DNA from 2 places in the Bordetella genomosp. 5 genome. Region 2 is predicted to be linked to the other one. Evidence: predicted binding sites of a transcription regulator. Region 2 holds the regulator's gene; the other holds the start of a gene.

Region 1 (4,210 bases), on a different contig from region 2:
TGATCCACGTCCAGCGCGGCGGGCGCGCCGTCGCGGCCCATCTGGTCGACGCACATGTCGAGGATGCGTTCGGGCGCGCCCTTGGCGTAGGTCAGGGCCTCGCCCGTGGCGTCGCGGTGCAGCGTGGCCATGTAGCGATTCTCGGATTCGAACGGAATCGAATCGATCCGCGGCCAGGCCGTGCCGGCCTCGTCCTGCGTGCAGCCGGCCTTCTCGCCGAGCACCAGCAGCGCGCCCTCGGTCGGGTCGCCCTCGACCCGCCAATGCGAGCCATCGGGGCGCAGCGCCGCGTCATTGCAGAGCACGGCGGCGCGCACGGCCTGTCCCAGCGCCGGATAGTTCGCGATCTCGATCGCGCGGCCGTCGAGCGTGCACGCGCCGCCGGGCTCGTAGCCCACGCCGCTCACGTCGAATGCCTGGCCCGCGCACACGACGCGCTGCACCGTCATCTCGTTGCGCGTGAGCGTGCCGGTCTTGTCGGAGCAGATCACCGTGACCGATCCCAGCGCCTCGACGGCGGGCAGGCGCCGCACGATGGCGCGACGCTTCGCCATGCGCTGCACGCCCAGCGCCAGCGTGACCGTCATCAGCGCCGGCAGGCCTTCGGGGATGGCCGAGGCGGCCAGCGCCACCACCATCATGAACATGTCGGCCGGCGTGTGGCCGCGCCACAACGTGCCCACCAGGAACAACAGCGCGCAGACGGCCAGGATCACGATGGCGAGCGCGCGGCCGAAACGATCGACCTGGCGCAGCAGCGGCGTGCTCATCGCCTCGATGCCGCTGAGCATCTGGTTGATGCGGCCCAGTTCCGTGTGGCTGCCGGTCGCCACCACCACGCCGCGGGCCTGGCCATAGACCACCACGGTGCCGGAATATGCCATGCCGTAGCGGTCGCCCAGCGGCGCCTGCGCATCGACCGCGTCCACGCCCTTCTCGACGGGCAATGATTCGCCCGTGAGCGCCGCCTCTTCGATACGCAGTTCCTTGACCGCGATGAGCCGCAGGTCGGCCGGCACGCGGTCTCCGGAGATCAGATGCACCACGTCGCCCGGCACCAGCTCGGCCGCATCGATCTCGCGGCGCTCGCCGTTGCGGCTCACGAGCGCATGGGGCGACAGCATGGCGCGGATCGCATCGAGCGCGGACTCGGCCTTGCCCTCCTGGATGAAGCCGATGACGGCATTGATCAGCACCGCGGCCAGCAGCACGCCGGTGTCGATCCAGTGACCGAGAATCGCGGTGATCACGGCCGACACCATCATCACGTAGAGCAGCACGTTATGGAACTGCATCAGGAACCGCATCAGCGGGCCGCGGCGGCGCTGCTCGGGCAACCGATTGGGGCCGTGTTCGGCCAGCCGGCGCGCGGCCTCATCGTCGGCAAGACCCGTCTCGCGGGTGTTCAGCAGGGCTTCGGCGTCGGCGGCGGTCAGCGTGTGCCAGGCGGGGCTGGCGTCGCGGGCGGTCGGGGGAGGACGGGAGGCAGTCGGGGCGCGGTCAGTCATGGTCCGTATCCTTGGGGGTGGCAGGGAAAACGGCGCGCGGTGCACTTACACATCGGCACGCTACGATGGCCAGACAGGCGCGCAAGCGGGCCCGGTGGCCAAGTTCATCGTAGCCAGGGGCCCATTTCTGCGCCTTGATCCCGGACAATACTCGCCAATCCTGATCCGCCGTTCTGATCCCGCGTGGCGCGGGCATGGCGGTTGCTGCGCTGGTGTTCCCCTTCCCTGCCCCTGCGGAGGCCGCCCCCATGACTGTTCATCGAGCCTTCTCGCGCGCCACGTCGCGCCTGGCCGCGCTGCTGGCGGCCGCACCGCTGGCCGCCTTCGCACAGCCCGCCGCCGACCGCATGGGCAGCGCGCCGACGCCGGCCCGCCCGGCGGCGCCGCAATACCAGCCGGCACCGGCCCGGCCCGCCGTGCCGCAGTACCAGCCGACGCAGCCTCCGACCGTGCCGGCGCCCACGATGCCGGGCATCAACCGCCCCGGCGCCATGGCGCCGAACGCGGCGCAGCCCCGCCCGCAGGATCGCGCCCGCCAGAGCGACCGTCCCGCCGCCGGATCGATCGACAACACGACGCAACGGCCGCGCAGCACGCTCACGCCCCGGCCGGCTCCGCGGCCCGACCGCTACTAAGCCGTCAAAGGCGCGCCGCGACGCGCTCAGGCCGTCACCACCGCCAGCGCGAACCCATCCCAGCCTTTCTCGCCCACCGTCTGCAGCGCGGTGATGTCCAGCCGCAGATCGCGCGCGGCCTCGGTGAAGAACGCATGCGCGCCGCGCACGTCGGCATCGTCGGCCGCGGCCGCATCGGCCAGGCGGCCCGCGCGCGCGATGTTGTCCGCCACGATGACGCTGCCCCGCCGCAGCAAAGGCATGACGAGCCGCAAGTAGACGAGGTTGTCGGCCTTGTCGGCATCGATGAAGACCATGTCGAACGGCGCGGTGCCGACACGCGCGAGCGCCGCCAGCGTCTCGCGCGCATCGCCTTCGATCAGGGTGATGCAGCCGCTCATGCCGGTGGCACGAAAGGTCTCGCGCGCCACGCTCGCCCGCAGCGCATCCGCCTCCAGCGTGATCAGCTCGCCCCCCGGCGGCAGCGCGCGCGCCATGCAGAGCGCGCTGTAGCCCCCGAGCGTGCCGATCTCGAGGATGCGGCGCGCGCCGCACATGCGTGCAAAAAGCTGAAGCAGCTTGGCCTGGTTCGGCGCGACCTCGTGGGCCGGCAGACCGGCATCGCGGGCCCGCGCGAGCGCGTCATCCAGCTGGGCATCGCTCAGATGCAGGGTCTGCGCGAAGTAGGTATCGAGCGCTTGCCAGCGCAGGGAGTCGGTCGGCGGGTTCATAACGGCCTCGGATCGCGGGGTTCTGAATGACGCCCATCTTAGGAAAGCCGGCACGCCCGCGACAGCCAGTAATTCGGCGGCTCTGCGTGAGTTTTCCTGACATACTGGTGTCGTGCCGTCCTGGCAGGATGCTTCCTCATGCGCAAACTTCCTCCCCTCTCGGCGCTGCGCGCCTTCGACGCCGTGGCCCGCAGCGGCTCGGTCACCGCCGCCGCGGCCGAACTGCATCGCACCCACGGTGCCGTGAGCCGGCAGCTACGCGCGCTGCAGGAGCACCTCGGCGTGCCGCTCTACGCCCGCCAGGGCACGGGCATCGTGCTCAACGACGCCGGGCAGGCGCTGCAAACACTCATCGGGCCGCTGTTCGACCAGCTCGAAGATGGTTATGCCCGGCTGCAGCAGCGGGCGCGCCAGCCCGGCCTGCACGTGGCCTGCAGTGCCACCTTCGCGATGCGCTGGCTGGTGCCGCACCTGGCCGAGTTCTATCGGGCCGAGCCCGAGATCCGCATCCGCCTGTCCATGACCTCGGCCCGCGAGATCCGCGCCGAAGGCGCCGACCTGCTGATCGCCTGGGACCTGAGTCACTACCCCGAGACCGAGCGCGAACGCGCCATCGCGCTGGCGCCGATTGCCTTCGGGCCAGTGTGCCGGCCCGACTACGACTGGCGCGCGCGCGGGGCCGTGCGCATCACGCACGAACACACCACCAGCGCCTGGACGCTCTGGCGGGCCCGGTGGCGCGCGCACCGCCCGGCGGCGGCGGGCGCCGCCCTGCCCCGCGCCAGCGAACTGCCCCGCCGCGAGATCGCGTTTCCACACACCCACCTGTGCATCGAAGCCGCCGCGGGCGGCCTGGGCATGGCGTTGGTCGAATCGCGCCTGGTGCAGCGCGAGCTGGCGGACGGCAGCCTGATCGCGCCCTGCGGATTCGTGCCGGTCGACGGCGCGATGATGGTGCTGCCCGCGGGCGAGCTCGACGCACAGGCGGCGCGCTTCGTCGACTGGCTGCGCGCGGCGCTGCTGCGCTGACCCGCCACGCACACAACGATCGGCTCGCGCCCGTCGGTCAGCGCACGTCGCTTAACGCGTGTCGCACAACGCACGTCGCTCAACGCGCGTCGGCGAAGACGTCGCGCAGCCACTGCACGAAGGTGCGCACCCGCACCGAAAGCTGGCGGTTCTGCGGATAGAGCGCCGACACCGGTAAGGGCGGCGGCGGATACGCCGGCAGCACGACGCACAGGCGGCCATCCGCGAGCTCGGCGGCCAGCCGGTAGCGCGGCACCTGCACCAGCCCCAGGCCCGCCAGCGCGCAGGCGGTGTAAAGCTCGGCGCCGGTCACGCTGACGGCGCCGGC
Region 2 (4,210 bases):
GGCGCCCTCGGCCTTGCCGGCGCCGACCATGGTGTGCAGCTCATCGATGAACACGATGTTCTGGCCGTCGTCCTGTGCGAGCTCCTTGAGCACCGCCTTCAGGCGCTCTTCGAACTCGCCACGGAACTTGGCACCGGCCAGCAGTGCGGCCAGGTCGAGCGACAGCACGCGCTTGCCCCGCAGGGACTCGGGCACCTCGTCGTTGACGATACGCTGCGCCAGCCCTTCGACGATGGCGGTCTTGCCCACGCCGGGTTCGCCGATCAGCACCGGGTTGTTTTTGGTGCGGCGCTGCAGAATCTGAATGGTGCGGCGGATCTCGTCGTCGCGGCCGATCACCGGATCGAGCTTGCCTTCGCGGGCACGCTCGGTGAGATCGAGCGTGTACTTGGACAGCGCTTCGCGGTTGGACTCGCCTTCGGCGGCGTTGACGTTCTGACCGCCACGCACCGCGTCGATGGCGGCTTCGAGGGCCTTCTTCTGCAGGCCGGCTTCGCGCAGGATGCGGCCGGCGTCGCTCTTGTCGTCGGCGAGCGCCAGCAGGAACAGCTCGCTGGCGATGTAGGTATCGCCGCGGCGGGCCGCCTCTTTATCGGTACGCGTGAACACGCCCTGCAGGTCGCGGCCGACCTGGACGTTATCGCTGCCCTGCACCTGCGGCAGGTTCTTGAGGGCCTGGTCGAGCGCGGGCTGCAGCCGGTTGACGGCCACGCCGGCACGCGCCAGCAGACTGGTCGCGCCGCTGTCGGCGTCGCCCAGCAGAGCGGCCAGCACGTGCAGCGGCTCGATGTAGGGATGGTCGTTACGGGCGGCCAGGCTTTGCGCGTCGGCCAGGGCTTGCTGGAACTTGGTCGTAAGTTTGTCGAATCGCATGATGGTCGTTGGCTATGAAGAGAGCCACGCCGAAGATGGATCAGCCGGCTCGATGACCTGAATATGCGGACGCGAGTGGGGTTTTCAAGACCCACTGCCCTATTTGCGTGGGGGCGTCCAGCGCCGAACTACGACTTGCACCCGGCATACACTACACGCGAGACGCGTCCCGGCACAACCCACGGCCTCGCGCGTGCGAAGCCGCGCGCAGACCACCCCGCGTCGCGTCGCGCCCGGCCTTGCGACCAAAGGGTCGCTACACATAATCCGGGCGCGTCATCACACCGCTGACACCCGGAGTCGCTACGATGGCGCCAGCGGGACTACAATGTAACGACGCTATACACATTTGGTACGCACACTCGCGTGCGCGCCAGACGTAACACCAACCGGCGGGCCTAGCTCAAAGCCGGTGTTCAAGCCTCGAGGTCACTATGCAAAAACGGGTTGCCATTTCGCCGGATGCCGCACATTGTTCGAGCTGCATGCTCGGTCACGTCTGCATTCCCGTCGGCATGGCCGCGAGCGAAGTCGAAAAGCTCGACGACCTGGTCAAGGAACGCGTGCGTGTCGAAAAGGGCAAGCCGCTGTACGAGCTCGACGCCCCGCTCGACGCGGTCTATGGCGTGCGCTTCGGCTCGCTCAAGACCCAGCTCGAAGACGCGTCGGGACAACTGCAGATCACCGGCTTTCACCTGCCGGGGGAGATCGTGGGTTTCGACGGCATGATCGAAGGCCGCCATGTCTCCAACGCCGTCGCGCTCGAAGACTCCGAGGTCTGCGTCATCCGCCTGCCCGAGATCGATCGCGTGGCCACCCATCTGCCGAGCCTGCAGCAGCAGTTCCGGCGCCTGATGAGCCGCGAGATCTCGCGCTCGCATCAGATGCTCGCCACGCTGGGCTCGATGCGCTCCGAGCAGCGCGTGGCCGCCTTCCTGCTCAACCTGTCGCAACGCTACGCCGCCCTGGGCTACTCCTCGAGCGAATTCGTGCTGCGCATGAGCCGCGAAGAGATCGGCAACTACCTGGGCCTCACGCTCGAGACCGTCTCGCGCCTGCTGTCGCGCTTTGCGCGCGAGGGCCTGATCCGCATCAACCAGCGCGAAGTGCGCATCCTCGATCACGCGGCCCTGCTCGAGCTGCTGGGCCAGGAACATTGCTGAACGCGCCGCGCACGTGCTGGCCCGCCACGGCCGCGCTGGCCGCGCTCTGCTGCGCGTGGCCAGCCCACGCCCAGCTCGCCGGCCAGCCCGCCGAAGGCCATGATCCCTACGCCGCCCCGGTCGTGCCCGCGCCGGTCACCACGCCGCCCTGGCGCCCGATCGAGCTGGGCAAACCCGGCCGACGCTATGCGTTTCCGGTCTACACCAGCAAGAATCTCCAGGAAGACGATCTGCGCGGCATCCGCCGTGTCGTGATCGTGGTCCATGGCGTCACGCGCGACGCCAATCGCGCCTTCGAATCGGTCGCGCAGCTCTATCACGCCAACCCGGAACGCGCCGACGACACGCTCATCGTGGCGCCCAAGTTCGCCAGCGCGATCGATGCCGGCTTCGGACGCATGCCGGCATGGCGTCGCGCCAGCTGGGAAGACGGCGCGGCCAGCATGACCCTGAAGGACCGCCCACCCGCCGTGACTTCGATCCAGGTGCTCGACGATCTGGCGCGCGAGCTCACGGCGCAGGGCCGGCTGCCCGCCCTGCGCGAGCTGGTCATCGCCGGCCACTCCGCCGGCGCTCAGCTGGTGCATCGCTACGCCGTGCTCAACGATGCCGACGAGTCCTTGCGCAAGACGGGCCTGATCCTGCGCTACGTGGTGGCCAACCCGTCGTCGTATCTGTACCTCACGCCGGAGCGGCCGCGCGCCGATGGCCGCGGTTTCGCCCCCTATGAGCGCGGTATTTGTCCCACTTACACCCAGTACAAGTATGGGCCGGACCAGATGCCGCCGTACTCGTCGGTCACCGATCCGCTCAAACTCGCCGCGCGATATCTGCAGCGCAACGTGACCTATCTGCTGGGCAGCGCCGACAACAATCCCGAACACCAGTATCTCGACAAGACCTGCGGCGCCGAGGCCCAGGGTGCCACGCGCTGGGCGCGCGGCACCGGCTATTGGCGCTACGAGGCCTGGCTGGCGCAGCGGCACACCGACTGGCCCGCCACGCGGCATCAGGCGCAGCAGGTCGTGGGCGTGGGACACAGTTCGACGGCCATGTTCGGCTCGACGTGCGGCGCGCGGGCCTTGCTCGGCGACACCACGTCACCGTTGCCCAAAGGCGCGCCGTGCCTGCCGATCGAGCCCTGAGACCGCGGATCTTCAGCGCTGCGCGCCGGTGAGGCGCTGGCGCGGCGCGGTCGAAGCAGGCTCGATACGCACCGCGTCGGGCACCTCGAGCACCACATCGCTTTGCGCGTGCGCCACACAGGGCAGCATCCAGCCCTCTTCGCGCTCCTCGCGCGTCACGCCGGGCCATTCGATCTCATAACGCACCTCGCCGCTGACCAGCATGCACATGCAGGCGCGGCAGGTGCCGTTGCGGCAGGAGCTCGGCAGCCTGATGCCGACCGCGCGCGCGGCCCGCATCAGGGACTGGCCCTGCGGTGCGTCGTACTGCCAGCCCGACGGCTGCAGCGTCACGCGATGGCTCGGAGCCGCCGGATCGGCGTTCCCTTGCGCCGGCGGCGTCAGGCCGCTTGCCACGGCAGGGACCACGCGCCGCTCAGCGCGTTCTGCAGCCAGAGGGTGCATGTGAGCGTCTTGGCGTCGGTCACTTCACCGCGCTGACAGGCGGCGAGAAACTCGTCGACCGAGGCGCTGCGCACGTCGAGGAATTCGTCGTCGTCGAGCTGACGTTCGCCGGCACGCAGGCCGCGGGCGAAATAGATGTGGATGATCTCGGTGGAGTAGGCGATGGCCAGGTGCAGGATGCCCGCCTTGGCCCATTCGCCGGCGGTGTAGCCGGTCTCTTCGAAGAGCTCGCGCTTGGCGCAGGCGAGCGGGTCTTCGCCCGGATCGAGCTTGCCGGCCGGAAACTCCGTCATCACCTGGCCCACCGGGTAGCGGAACTGGCGCTCCAGCAGAATGCGGCCGTCGTCGAGCAGGGGAATGATCACGACCGCGCCCGGATGCACCACGTATTCGCGCGAGGCGACGTTGCCGTTGGGCAACCGCACCATGTCGTTCTTGATGTGCAGGAAACGGCCGCGATAGACGGACTCGCTGGATTCCAGGGTTTCGGTGAGGTGGCCCTCGGGGGCCTGACTGAGGTCGAGATGCGAATCGGACATGGAAAGCCTGACAGGGAGATGCGAGCCGTCATCTTATTGCACGGCC

The links. Region 2 encodes FNR, which switches genes on or off when oxygen is low (the NO sensors DNR and NnrR bind a similar motif). Its sites were predicted from a motif close to TTGATNNNNATCAA; they were not measured.
Region 1: CAL25_RS00325 (cation-transporting P-type ATPase) is a predicted target of FNR. The motif match lies at 1,643-1,656, and genes of this name have one in related genera.

The regions. Positions count from the first base shown of each region.
Region 1 covers NZ_NEVP01000001.1:70,585-74,794, forward strand. The annotation lists gene CAL25_RS00325 (cation-transporting P-type ATPase) at 1-1,508, opposite strand, end outside; gene CAL25_RS00330 (hypothetical protein) at 1,757-2,143, shown strand; gene CAL25_RS00335 (O-methyltransferase) at 2,170-2,853, opposite strand; gene CAL25_RS00340 (LysR substrate-binding domain-containing protein) at 2,992-3,882, shown strand; gene CAL25_RS00345 (LysR family transcriptional regulator) at 3,962-4,210, opposite strand, start outside.
Region 2 covers NZ_NEVP01000007.1:225,164-229,373, forward strand. The annotation lists gene clpB (ATP-dependent chaperone ClpB) at 1-873, opposite strand, end outside; gene fnr (fumarate/nitrate reduction transcriptional regulator Fnr) at 1,308-2,036, shown strand; gene CAL25_RS13025 (hypothetical protein) at 2,072-3,181, shown strand; gene CAL25_RS13030 (2Fe-2S iron-sulfur cluster-binding protein) at 3,194-3,514, opposite strand; gene CAL25_RS13035 (NUDIX domain-containing protein) at 3,562-4,164, opposite strand.